2 regions of the Pseudoclavibacter sp. RFBA6 genome follow, and region 2 is predicted to be linked to the other one. Evidence: riboswitches for the same ligand, from Rfam matches in the RefSeq annotation. Region 2 holds a riboswitch; the other holds the start of a gene.
The links. Region 2 has a riboswitch for FMN ahead of C5C17_RS00750 (ABC transporter permease). Riboswitches for the same ligand answer to the same signal wherever they lie in the genome.
Positions count from the first base shown of each region.

Region 1: another riboswitch for FMN. It lies ahead of ribD (bifunctional diaminohydroxyphosphoribosylaminopyrimidine deaminase/5-amino-6-(5-phosphoribosylamino)uracil reductase RibD); the one in region 2 lies ahead of C5C17_RS00750 (ABC transporter permease).

Region 1 is NZ_PSUA01000005.1:270,396-276,690, reverse strand. It holds gene C5C17_RS04220 (chorismate-binding protein) at 1-545, opposite strand, end outside; gene C5C17_RS04215 (aminotransferase class IV) at 542-1,456, opposite strand; gene C5C17_RS04210 (riboflavin synthase) at 1,676-2,320, opposite strand; gene ribH (6,7-dimethyl-8-ribityllumazine synthase) at 2,323-2,832, opposite strand; partial or broken gene ribB (3,4-dihydroxy-2-butanone-4-phosphate synthase) at 2,925-3,527, opposite strand; gene ribD (bifunctional diaminohydroxyphosphoribosylaminopyrimidine deaminase/5-amino-6-(5-phosphoribosylamino)uracil reductase RibD) at 3,524-4,630, opposite strand; FMN riboswitch at 4,740-4,864, opposite strand; gene C5C17_RS04190 (PIG-L deacetylase family protein) at 4,952-5,731, opposite strand; gene C5C17_RS04185 (glycosyltransferase) at 5,724-6,295, opposite strand, start outside.
Region 2 is NZ_PSUA01000003.1:37,775-44,069, reverse strand. It holds gene C5C17_RS00760 (aldehyde dehydrogenase family protein) at 1-382, shown strand, start outside; gene C5C17_RS00755 (ABC transporter substrate-binding protein) at 507-1,574, opposite strand; gene C5C17_RS00750 (ABC transporter permease) at 1,618-2,427, opposite strand; FMN riboswitch at 2,529-2,655, opposite strand; gene C5C17_RS00745 (hypothetical protein) at 2,731-2,928, opposite strand; gene C5C17_RS00740 (hypothetical protein) at 2,955-3,143, opposite strand; gene C5C17_RS00735 (SRPBCC family protein) at 3,242-3,667, opposite strand; gene C5C17_RS00730 (septum formation family protein) at 3,707-4,249, opposite strand; gene pyrE (orotate phosphoribosyltransferase) at 4,260-4,808, opposite strand; gene C5C17_RS00720 (hypothetical protein) at 4,839-5,042, opposite strand; gene C5C17_RS00715 (alpha/beta fold hydrolase) at 5,375-6,211, opposite strand.

The DNA of each region.
Region 1 (6,295 bases), on a different contig from region 2:
GACTCCGGATGGAACTGCACACCCCAGACGGGTCTGCCCTCAACTTCGATGCCCTGCACGACGCCGTCCTCGCTGCGCGCGGTGACGCGCAGGCCTGCTGGCAGCGGTTCGTCCACGACCAGCGAGTGGTAGCGGGTGGCGAGCGTGCCCTGGGGAACAGCGGAGAAGGGGCCGGTGCCGTCGTGCTCGATGGGGCTGCGCCAGCCGTGCCTTGCCGTCGGCGCCGCGATGACCTTGCCACCGAAGTGGACGGCGATGCCCTGGTGTCCGAGGCAGACCCCGAAGACGGGCAGGTCCAGCGCAGGTGCGAGGGCGGCATCCAGCACCATCGCCGATCCTCCGAAATCGAGGAGGTTCGAGGGATGGCCCGGGCCCGGGGAGATGACGAGCCCCGAGACGATGCCATCGTCGATCCAGCTCAGGCAGTCGTCGATGCGAGCAGGGTCGCCCGCATCGACGATCCGCACCTCGTGGTCGCTGAGCTCGAGCAGCAGCTGCACGAGGTTGTAGGTGTAGGAGTCGCGGTTGTCGACGACGACGATCACGCGCCGCGCCCGTCAGGCGGGCGGCCGTCGAGGAGCGGCACGGCGCTCGTCTCCTCGAGGCGCGGACGCCAACGGCGCACGCGTGCGACGTCGAGGCCGAGCCGAGTGCCGTCGAGCATGGAGACGGGGCTGATGCCGTGGAGCGTGTTGAGGTACCAGAGCTCGTCCCAGCCCCGGTCGGCGGATGCGGCGAGCGGGTCGGCGCGCAGCTCGCCTTCCACGCGCGGGACGCCCGCCATGGCGAGCAGCTTGTCGAGCACGCCGAGCGTGGTCCCCTGAACGCGGCGACGTGCGGCGGGGATCACGAGGGTCTCGCCGCGCCAGCCGACGACGGTGCCGTGGGCGGCCTCGGTGATGACGCCGCGATCGTCGATGAGCAGCGCGTCCGCGGCGCCGTGCTCGGCAGCGCTCGCCCGGAGCTCCGACAGGTACGGGAAATCGGGTCCCTTGAGCGTCGGCCAGCGGCGTTCGTCGAGCCGCGTCACGAGCTTGGTGAGCGGCCGCGCCTCCGGGGCCGGCCGCAGGGCGAGCTCGACGAGCACGCGGTCGCGGTCGCGGTCGCGGCCAGCCTCGCTCTCAGCGGCGAGGTGCGCCGACAGTCGTGGGAACCACGAGTCGGCGAGGGGCACGCTCTCGAGCACGTCGGCCCAGATGCGCCGCCAGTCGGCGTCGACAGTGTTGGTGCCGGCTGGGCTTCCCGACCAGAGCAACGGGTGGGCGGTGGCCGCGTCGCCGAACAGCTCGCCGACGCATCGCTCGAAGCGCTCGCGGTGGGCGGCGTGAGCGATGACTCTGCCGGAGTCGACCCGCCACGACTCGATGACGCTGACGACCGCGGCCTTCCGGCCGGCGGCGTCGCTGTCGTCGCGCGCGTCGCCTTCGCCTGCTTCGGCTGCACCATGACCCTGCATCGCCCCATTCTGCCCCAGGCAGCGGATTGCAGAGCGAAGGCGAGGATCGGGCGAGGGCGCACTTGTGGTCGCTTCCGGGGTGTTTTGACGACCACAACACCGCCCCGAACCGTGTGGGCTGCCCGGGAACCTCGTGGTCGCCAGCGTGACTGAGAATGCTCAGGTGCCCGAGCGGCTCCGTGACGCCTGAGCGGACCAGCCGCCCGCAGCCGCCTCAGCTCAGTGGGTCCGGGAGGCTCCAGCACCCGCGAAGCTCGCGAGCCGCGCGACGTGCCGCGCGAGGATGTCCGTCTCGACGTTGACGTGGTCGCCGACGCCGAGTGTGCCGAGCGTCGTAGCGCTGAGCGTCTCGGGGATGAGCGACACCTCGAACCAGTCGCTGTTGCCTGACGTCCCGCTCGGGCCCGCCGTTCCGACCGCGCTGACCGTCAGCGACACCCCGGACACGGCCACCGACCCCTTGTCGACGAGCAGCCCGGCGTGCACCGGGTCGATGGCGAAGCGGATGCGCCGCCACGCGTCGAACCGCTCGACCTCCAGCACCTCGCTCGTCGAATCGACGTGCCCCTGCACGATGTGGCCGCCGAGCCGGTCGCCGAGCCGCATGGCTCGTTCGAGGTTCACGGCGTCACCCACTGCGCGGTCGCCGAGGGCGGATGCGCGCAGGGTCTCCCCCATGACGTCGGCCGTGAAGCCGTCGCCCAGCAGCTCGGCGACGGTAAGGCACACTCCGTCGACGGAGATGGAGTCGCCCACCTTGGCGTCGCTCACGCTGAGCGGACCGCGCACCGTGAGGCGCGCATCCGTGTCGCGCCTGACGATGCTCGTGATCTGGCCGAGCTCTTCGATGATGCCGGTGAACACGGTCACTCACCCGCCGCGGCGGAGGGGACCGGGACGGATGCGGCCGGGAAGTCGCGCAGTGCGGTGGCCGTGGCGATGGCAGCGAGCGTCGCATCCGCCCCCTTGTCTTCGAAGCTGCCTGGCAGGCCGATGCGCGCCTGCACCTGCTCCTCGTCGTCGCAGGTCAGCACGCCGAACCCGACCGGGATGCCCGTGCGCACGGCGACGTCGGTGAGACCGGCGGTCGCGGCCGAGCACACGTACTCGAAGTGCGGGGTGCCGCCGCGGATGACGACGCCCAGGGCGACGATCGCATCCGGCCCGCTGGCGGCGACCCGGCTCGCGGCGACGGGCAACTCGAACGAGCCGGGCACCCGCACGACTCGAACGTCGGTGACGCCGGACGCCGCAAGGGCGCGTTGGGCGCCGTCGAGCAGCGCCGCCATCGCCGTGTCGTGCCACCGAGCCGCGACGATCACGACCCTCATCCCGGTGCCGTCTGCCTGCACCGCCGGTGCTCCCTGTCCGCTCATCGCCGTGCTCCTCTCGTCAGCGCCGCCGTGGCGCGTGTGCTCGTTTCGTGGTGGTGCTGGCTCTGCGTGCCGGTCAGGGCCGGGAAGCCCGGGTGCCGCATCCGGTAGCCGACGATGTCGTCGACGTGCAGCAGCACGAGGTCGTGCGCCGATGCGAGCGCGCCTGCCTCGGCGTACGAGAGCATCTCGCCGTCGTCGCGCACGAGCTCCGCGATGACGCCGACCTCGCCTGCACCGGCCAGGCGCACGAGGTCGACGGCCGCTTCCGTGTGCCCCGGTCGCTCGAGCACGCCGCCGTCGACGGCGCGCAGCGGCAGCACGTGCCCGGGGCGGATGAGGTCGCGCGGCGTCGAACCGGCGGCCGCGAGCGCGCGCACGGTCGTCGCGCGGTCGCTTGCCGAGATGCCGGTCGTCACGCCAGCGGCCGCATCCACGGTGACCGTGTAGGCGGTGCCGCGCGCATCCTCGCTGCGTTCGACCATGAGCGGCAGTTCGAGCCGATCGGCGAGGTGGCCGGGCAGCGGCGCGCACAGGAGTCCGGACGAGTGGCGGATGATCCACCCCACCCACTCGGGCGTCGCCGTGGTGGCGGCGAGGATCGCGTCGACCTCGTTCTCGCGCGAGGCGTCGTCGGCGACGAGTACCGGCCGCCCGGCCCGCAGCGCTTCGAGCGCGCGGGCGAGCTGGGCGCTCATGCTGCGACTCCCTCGGCGGAGAAGGCGCGGTCGTGCTCCGCGTTCGCGCGCGTGTCCCGAACGAGGTGGATGAGCGTGTCGACGCCGAGCGCACGCACGGACTCGGTGGCCCATCGGCTCGCGTCGCGCAGACGTCCGATGTCGAGCGACGCGACGGAGCTCGCGCCGTCGCCCAGGAGGATCGGCGCGACGTAGGCGTCGATCTCGTCGACGAGACCCGCTCGCAGGAACGCCGCCGAGATGGTCGGTCCGCCCTCGACGATCGCGTGGCGGACGCCGAGCAGGCGCAGCTCCTCGAGTGCGGTGACCGGGTCGTGGGTCCTCAGGTGGACGAACAGCTCGGGGTCCGCGCGAACGGCGGCGTCTGCGGCCACGTCCCGCAGCCCCATCACGACGCGGAGAGGTTGCGGCGCATAGCCGGCCGCGGGCCCGCGGACGGAGAGCGTCGGGTCATCGGAGCTCTGCGTGCCCGTGCCGACGAGGATCGCGCACGCCTCGCTGCGCCGCTGGTGCGCATGCAGCCTCGCGGCTTCCGAGGTGATCCACCGGCTCGACCCGTCTGCGGCGGCGATCCGCCCGTCGAGGGTGGACGCGAGCTTGAGCGTCACGAACGGCCGACGCTGGGCGACGGCGGTGAGCCAGACGCGCAGGAGCGCCTCCCCTTCGGCAGCCCGGAGCCCTCCGAGCGCGTGCACCCCGCGCGTGCGCAGACGTGCCGCTCCCCCGGCCGCGACCGGGTTCGGGTCGGCGACCGAGTAGACGACCTCAGCGACGCCGGCGCCGAGCAGGGCCTCCGCGCACGACGGCGTCCGCCCGGTGTGGGAGCACGGTTCGAGCGTCACGACGGCCGTCGCACCCCGCACCTCCGCGCCGGCAGACCGGGCGTCGTCGAGCGCGGCGGCCTCCGCGTGCGGGGTGCCGGCCCCTCGGTGGAAGCCGCGTCCCAGGATGCGGCGCGGGCCGCCGCCCGGAGACGGCGGTGCGAGCAGCACGCACCCGACCCTCGGGTTCGGGTCTCTCAGTGGCCCGCGGGCCGCGAGGGAGAGCGCCAGTTGCATGGCGGCGTCGACAGACTCGACGCGGTTGGATTCTTGGATCGGCATCGCCGGTGACCTCCGCATTTCGCGTGCCACGGGGCCATATCCCGGTGCCGGCGCAGCCGGAGATTCCGGCAGCCGACGCCAACGAAGGCCCTCGCCGAAACGAGCGCCTCCCATGCACCTACCATCCGGACTTTAACCGTCGGTCCCAGAATTTCACTGAGTCAACCGCTCGCGGACGAGCGGGTCGCGGACTCTCACCGCCGGTTCGGACTTTCACCGACCCCGGAGCATGTTGCACGGCGAGCCTAGACGAGCCGGCCATCGGAAGACAGCGTGTGACGCCCGGAAACCGACTTCGTCGCCATATTTCAGGAACGCGGCCTACGCGACCACTTCGCGCAGGCCGATCGCGAGGTGCACGTCCTGGCGCTGACCGCCGGAGTGCACCAGCGCGGAACCGTCATCGTCGACCGTGAGCTGCGTGCGGTGGCTGCGCAGGGCCGCGACGACGGCGGCGCGGTGCTGCTCGAGGTCGAACCATTCGAGGTCGCCGATCTCGGCCGCGAGATCACGTTCGCTCTGCTCGACGAGCTCGGCGAACCGGACGCCGGCACCCTGCGCGGCGGCGAGGCTCGCTTCCCGAGCTCGAACGTGGTCGGGGTGCCCGTAGCCGCCCGTCGCGTCGTAGCTGATGACGAGATCCGGCTCGTCGTGCGCGATGACGGCGGCGAGGTCGGCCGTCACCTCCTCGATCGGGGCCACGCTGAACGCCCGCAGGTCGGTGTCGTCGGCGGGACCCGCGAGACCTGGCCGCAGCCAGCGCATCCCGGAGTCGCGGTACTCGCGCGCCTCGAGGCCCGCTGCCCGTGCGGGCGGCGTTCCGAGCCACCGGTGGTGGTCGATGCCAAGCGCATCGAGGGATCCGCGCAGCTCGCGCTCGCGCACGTCTGCGAGGTCCGCGACCGACGTGTCGGCGGGAAGGACGCCCGCGACGATCTCACCGAGCTCACCCCGCGTGCAGGTCACGAGCGTCACCTTGGTGCCGCGCTCGTGCAGCTCGCGGAGCAAGGCGCCGCCCGCGAGGGCTTCGTCGTCGGGATGCGCGTGCACGATGAGGACGTGGCGCACGGAGTCGAGCAGGCTCGCGCGCCGCTCAGGCATGTGTTGGTCCCGGCTCTGCGCGGGCGACCAGCTGGCGGAACACGGCCAGGAGCCCTTCGGCGCTGAGGTCCCACGAGTGGGCGAGCGCGTGCTCGCGCGCGGCTACGCTCATGCGCTCGGCACGCGCCGGGTCGCGCAGGATGCCCGCGATGGCAGCCGCCCAGTCCGCAGGGTCGCGGGTCTCGAGCAACGTGCCGGTGACGCCGTCGACAACGGCTTCGCGAAGCCCGCCAGCGGCGGAGGCCACAACCGGCACTCCCGAGGCTGCGGCTTCGAGCGCGACCAGACCGTACGTCTCGGAGTGCGAGGGGATCAGCACGACGTCGACGAGCCGCAGCTGGGCGGCGAGCGCGTGCCTGCTGAGCGAGCCGATGTACTGCACGTGCTCGGCGAGCCCGTGCCGCGCGACCGCCTCGTGCAGCTTCGCTTCGTAGGCGCGCCCGTCGTCGTCCGGAGGGGCGGCGCCCACGAGCACGTAGTCGGGGCGCACGTCGTCGTCGATCTCGGCGATCGCGTCGAGCGCCAGGTCGAAGCCCTTGAGCGGATGCAGGCGACCGGCGGACA
Region 2 (6,295 bases):
CACCTACGCGTCCCTCGACGAGGTGACAGGAACGCTGCTGGCGCTCGGAGGTCAGCTCACGACAACCGTGCGCGCCACTGGCCGGGACCTCGACGCGATCGACGAGCTGCTCGACGCGGCGGCGTCCACGAGCGGCCGGGTCATCGTCAACGGCATGCCGACCGGTGTCCGCGTGGCCTGGGCGACGACACACGGAGGCCCCTACCCGGCATCGACGAACGGGTCCAGCACCTCCGTCGGGGCGTCCGCCATCGACCGATGGATGCGACCCGTCAGCTGGCAGAGCACGCCGGATCGGTTCCTGCCGGACGAGCTCAGGGAGCACCCGAGATCGCGCGTGCCCCGCCGGATCGACGGCGTGTGGGAGCGGGCGGACGCGTGAGCACGACGCAGATCGCCAACGCCTGAAATCATGGGGTGGTGCTGCCCGAGCGGCGGCTCGACTTCAAACGTCAGCATCGGGCCCGCGTCGCCGAACGGCACCAGGACCGGGAGCAGCGCCTCTCCTAGCCCTGCGGCACGTACGCGTTCGTGAAGGCGTCGCCCTCGAGGGGCTTCTCGAGCAGGTCCTGTTCGCTCATGAACGTCGCCATCGTCGCCCACACCTCGGCGTCGTTCGTGAAGAGCGGCTGCCCGTCCTGCGCGGACAGGAACGGGATGGTGGCCTCGAGCGTCGCGAGCGCGTCGCTCTTCGCCTCGTCCGTGTAGAGGGTTGGGATGTACTCGGCGGCGATGTCGATGGACTCGTCCGGGTTGTCGATCACGTACTGCGTCGCCAGGGCCAGCGCCTCGAGCACGGGCGTGATCATCGCGTCGTCGCCCTCGATGATCGAGTCGGCGACTCCGAGCGACGGGCCGACGAGGGTGGGCGCGTCGGCGGGCGCGATCTCGATCGTGCGCACCGGGAAGCCTGCCTTCTCGAACTGCACCGCGTCGTTGTTGACGTAGCCCATGACCCCGTCGACGGCGCCGGTCGTGAGCGCCGCCTGCTGCGTGTAGCCGATGTGCTCGATCTTCACATCGTCCGCTGTCAGCCCGTTGCTCTGCAGCAGTGACAGCAGCGCGAAGTACGTCTGCCCGTAGGGGCCGGGCGTGCCGATCGTCTTCCCGCGCGCATCCGCGGCCGTCTTGATGTCGGAGTCCTCCGGCACGATGAGCGTCGCCGGGTACGTGTTGTAGAGCGTCGCGACAGAGGTGACCGGGATGTCGGCGGCCCGTGCCTGCGTGATCTCGTCGCCGCCCGCGTACACGAAGTCCTCGGTGCCGTTCGCGAGAGCCCCGAAGAGGTCCTCGCCTTCACCGTGATGGCGCAGCTCGACATCGACGCCCTCATCCTCGAAGAAGCCCTTCGCCTCGGCCACGTAGAACGGCACGAACTGGATGTTCGGGGTGTAGGTGAGCCCGATGGTGGCGGCCCCCGCGGGCTCGGCCGTCGCGTTCGCGGCGTTGCCATCGGCCGATGGCGAGCATCCGGCGAGCACGGCCACGGCCGCCACAGCGCCGGCAGCGACCAGGGAGCGCAGTACCCGAGGGCCGCGAGCAGCGCGGCCCGGGGTGGTGAGGTGAAGGTTCATGAGCGTCTCCTGGTCGAGATGGGCGGGGTCAGGCGGGCCGGGGTCAGGCTGGGAGGGGTTCGTCGGCGAGCACGCGGGCGCGGCGCTTCGCCTTGGGCTCGTCGTCGTTCCAGGTGACGGCGTTCTGGAACAGGCGCATGAGGATGTACAGGGCGACGGCGAGGACCACGAGCATGAGGAGCGTGGAGAAGATGCCAGGGATGTCGTTGGCGTCGCGGTTGAGCGTGAGGAGCATCCCGAGGCCCCGGCCGCCCATCGTGAACTCGCCGACGACGGCGCCCGTGATCGAGAGCGTCACACCGGCGCGGATGCCGGCGAGCACGCTGGGCAGCGCGAGCGGGCCCTCGACCCACCACAGCAGCTGGTACCAGTTGGCGCCGTCGATGCGTCCGGCCTCGATGACATCCTGCGGCAGCTGCCGCACCCCGAGCACCGTGGTGACGATCATGGGGAAGAACGACATGATGGCGCACAGCACGACCGTGGGCGCGAGGCCGTAGCCGATCCACAGCACGAGGAGCGGGGCCAGCGCGATGGCCGGCACGGCCTGCGACGCGGCGACGTAGGGGGTGATCGCGACGTCGACCCAGGGCAGGCGAGCGATGAGGTAGCCGAGCGGGACAGCGACGAGGATCGCGAGGAGGCTGCCCAGCAGGGCCGCGGACAGCGTCACCCAGGCGTGGGAGAGCATGGGCCCCTGCGTCACGTCGAGCCAGAAGCGCTCGGCGAGCTGGCCCGGCGCGGGGAGGAACTGCGGCGAGATGAGACCGGCGGCCGTGACGGCCCACCACACAGCGAGCACCGCGACCGCCACCGAGATCGGTGCGGAGATGCGTGCTGACGTCGTGTTCATCTACCCGGCTTTCGTGGAAAGCTCCGGGGATGACGAGGCGCGTGGGTTCGCCGAACGGGTCAGCGGATTCCACGAGCTGACGGTACGCCGAGGCGTGCCGTCACGTGCGCCTCCCTTCCGGACTTTCACCGTCGGTTCCGGAATTTCACCAGATCAGCCACTCCCTTGCGGGAGCAGGTCGCGGACTATAACCGCCGGCTCGGAATTACACCGACCCCGGAGCACGTGGACTCTGCTGTCAGAGTACGACAGGTCTCCGAGAAGTGCGACATCATGACGCTCCGCGACGAGCGAACAGCAGGGTCAGGCTTCAGTGGAGTGGTCGCCCCGCGCCACCTTGATGGCGTAGTCGACGGGGCTGTCCGGCGCGTCGACGCCCTCAGCGGAGTCCGGCTTGTCGTCGATGACCGTGTCCGAGTCGACCGCGTCCGGCTCTGCTGGCTTGGGGTCGTTTCGGTCAGGCATCGTGCTCGGGTTCGAGAACTCGCCGGTGTCGCTCATGATTCCTCCGTCTCGGCTGTGGTCGTTCAGCGGTTGATGTCGTCGTCGAGGCCCGCGTCCTCGATGGCCTGCTCCTCAGGGTCGGGCGGCGGCGAGACGTCGGGCTGCTGCGCTGGAGACTCGGCTCCGGCGGCACCTGGCGCACCTGGGCCGGGCTCGAAGGCAGCGGGCACCTCGCGCTGTTCGTGGGGGCGGGGGATGAATGGTTCTGCCATGGACATGCGTCCATCGTGGGCAGATGACGCGCGGCCCTTCAAGGGTCTTCAGCGGAGGCTCACCGGGCTATCCGCTCCCGCCCAGCTTCCCGCACGCGCTACTGCGCGGCCTGCGCCTCTGCGCTCTTCTTCGCGTTGCGGAGCTCGCTGGCGATGGCGGCCGCGGCGATGGGCTTCGCGAGGCCGAGGCGTTCGGCGATGCCACCGGCGTCGAACTCGGCGTCCACGGTCACGCGGGTGCTCGCTGGGGTGATCGCCTCGGTGCGCACCTCGGCGGCGAACGACGCGCGCCCCTCGACCGACTCCCAGCGCAGGCGCTCGCCCGGCTCGTTGACGACGACCTTCGCGTCGATGGACCGGCGCTGGCCGACGAGCTCAACATCCCAGCGGATGAGGTCGGGGCCGAGCACTTCGACGTGCTTCACGATGCTGAGCACGCTGGGGAGCGACTCCGGCTCCGCGTACAGGCTGAAGAGCACGTCGACGGGCACGTCGATGTCGATGGATTCACTCACGAAGGTCATGCGATCAGGGTAGTCGTCGCGCCCTGGGCTGCCGCCGGACTACTGGCTCGCGGCGAGAGAACCGGTGGTGGAGGCCCCGGGCGTGGCCGCGAAGCAGCGGTAGGTGCGCTGTCCAGCGTCCCAGTCGTCCTGGCTCAGCGGGTAGCTGGCCTCGATGATGAGTCCGGGGACGGCTGCCGCGGCGGTCGTGTCGAGGACTTCCTTGGACTGGCAGGTGATCTGGGCGCGATCGCGCAGCGCGTCCTCACCCGGGTACTCGTCGCTCTCGGAGAGCGGCGTCGCCTCGACTTCGGCGAGCAGCTGACCGGAGTGCTCGAGGGCGCAGTCGACGACCTCGAAGCGAGGCTCCCACGCCGACACGAAGTCCTGGATGCACTGGCCCGGCTCCAACAAGGAGGCATCGACGCCGGCGAGCGGAACCGTCGTCGTGGGCGGGCCGGCGGTCTCTTCCGGCGGCACGGTCCCGTCGCCGAACGGCTGGAGCCAGACGCCGAGCGCGACCCCGCCGAGGACGAGCACGCCGAGCAGCGCCGCCAGCACGCCCCGGTTGCGGCGCCCAGCAGCTCCGCGGATGTTGGTCACGCGTGAGCGCCTAGGCGAGGCCCAGGTCCTCGAGGCCGATGGCGGCGCGGTACGGGTAGCCCGCGGCCTCGATGATGCCCTGCGCTTCCGTGGCGCGGTCGACGATGACGGCGACGCCGACGACGTTCGCGCCGACCTTCTCGAGCGCCTCGATGGCTTTCAGCGGCGAGCCGCCGGTCGTGGAGGTGTCCTCGAGCACGACGACCCGCTTGCCCTGGAGGTCGGGGCCCTCGACCTGGCGGCCGCGGCCGTGGTCCTTCGGCTCCTTGCGCACGACGAACGCGTCGACGACCTTGCCCTGCGCGAGCCCCTGGTGCATGACGGCGCTCGCGAGCGGGTCGGCGCCCATCGTGAGGCCACCCACAGCGTCCACGGGCCCGAACTCCTCGATGAGGTCGAGCAGCACGCGGCCCATGAGCGGAGACGCGCGGTGGTCGAGGCTCAGCTTGCGGAGGTCGATGTAGTACGTCGCCTTCTTCCCGCTCGTGAGGGTGAAGTCACCGTGGAACACGGCTTCGTCGCGGATGAGTTCGATGAGGGCGTCGCGGTCTGTCGTCACGGGGCCAAGCCTAATCGCCCGCCGCGCCCGTCAGTGCGCGGCGATGGCGTCCGCGATCGTGGCCCTCGGATGCGCGCGGCGCCACTCCCGCAGGGCGGCCCCCGTCGGCAGGCCGTGGGCGTCGCGGCTCGGGGCCGAGCCGCCATCGTGCGCGGCGGCGGGCCGGGTCTCGTCGGCGCCGCTCGACGTCGTCGAGTCGAGCTCCTTGGTCTCCATCACGCTGTTCGTCTTCATCACGCCTCCTCCGGCCGGCGCCTGCCTGGCCTTTGTCGTCTCGGGATGCTTCGGTTCTGCGGGTCGATCTGCCCCAAGATCATCAAGGCGGTCGTCATCCTGTCAACTTGGGGCCGGTGGCATGGGGACCCGATCGTGAGCTCCGCGATTCTCAGCGAACTCTGCGTCGCTTGGAACGGCGGGGATCTGGGCGCCTCCGCGCTGGGCGCACGCTGGCCAGCTGTGAGCTCCCGCACAAGTCCGGTCATCCCTGCTCGCTGGCCGTCAGGGGACACGCGAGACCCGCCCGCCAGAAGGTGGCGAGCGGGTCTCGGGGTCGGCACGGGGGCGGGTCAGCGGCTGAGGAACTCCAGCACGACCCGATTCCACTCCTCGGCGTGACTGACGTTGACGCCGTGGGGCGCATCCGCCACGACGTACAGCTCAGAGCCAGCGATGACTTCGTTGGTGCGGGCCCCGGAGCCCTCGAACGGCACGGTCGCGTCGCTGTCTCCGTGGATGACCAACGTCGGCACCTTCACCGCCTGCAGGTCGTCGCGGAAGTCGGTGTTCGCGAACGCAGCCATGGCCTGCAGTGCGGCTGGCTTGAACGCCTGCTTCGTGAGGTCGATGGCGGCCTGCCGTTCGGCTTCCGACACGACGAGCGTGCCGTCGACCGAGTAGAACGTGGTGATGAAGTCGTCGTAGAACGACTCCTGGTTCGCGGTGAGCGCCGCCGTCATCTTCGCGGCTTCCCCCGCTTCGAGGGGGCCGTCGGGATTGGCGGGCGTCTTCAGCAGGTACGGCGGCACTGCGGATGCGAAGACGACGCTGTGCACGCGCTCGTCACCGAACCTGGCGAGGTAGCGTGCCACCTCGCCGCCTCCCATGGAGAACCCGACGAGCGTCACGTCGCGCAGGTCGAGGGCCTCGAGGACGGCCTGAAGGTCGTCCGCGAAGTCGTCGTAGCTGTATCCGGTCAGCGGCTTGTCGCTGCGGCCGAAGCCGCGACGGTCGTAGGTCACGACGCGGTGGCCTGCCGCTTCGAATGCCGGCACCTGGTGGTTCCAGGCCTCTCCCGAGAGGGGCCAGCCGTGGATGAGGACAACAGGGCGGCCCGTTCCGCCGGTGTCGTCGACGTGGAGCTTCGTGTCGGTGAGCAGGCCGTGGTGAGCGAGTATCTCAGTCATTGGTTGCCTTCCCGCGCCGCACCCTGCGACGCTTCCACCATCATTCGGAACCGACCTCCGCATCGGATCGGTGGCTCCTGGGCA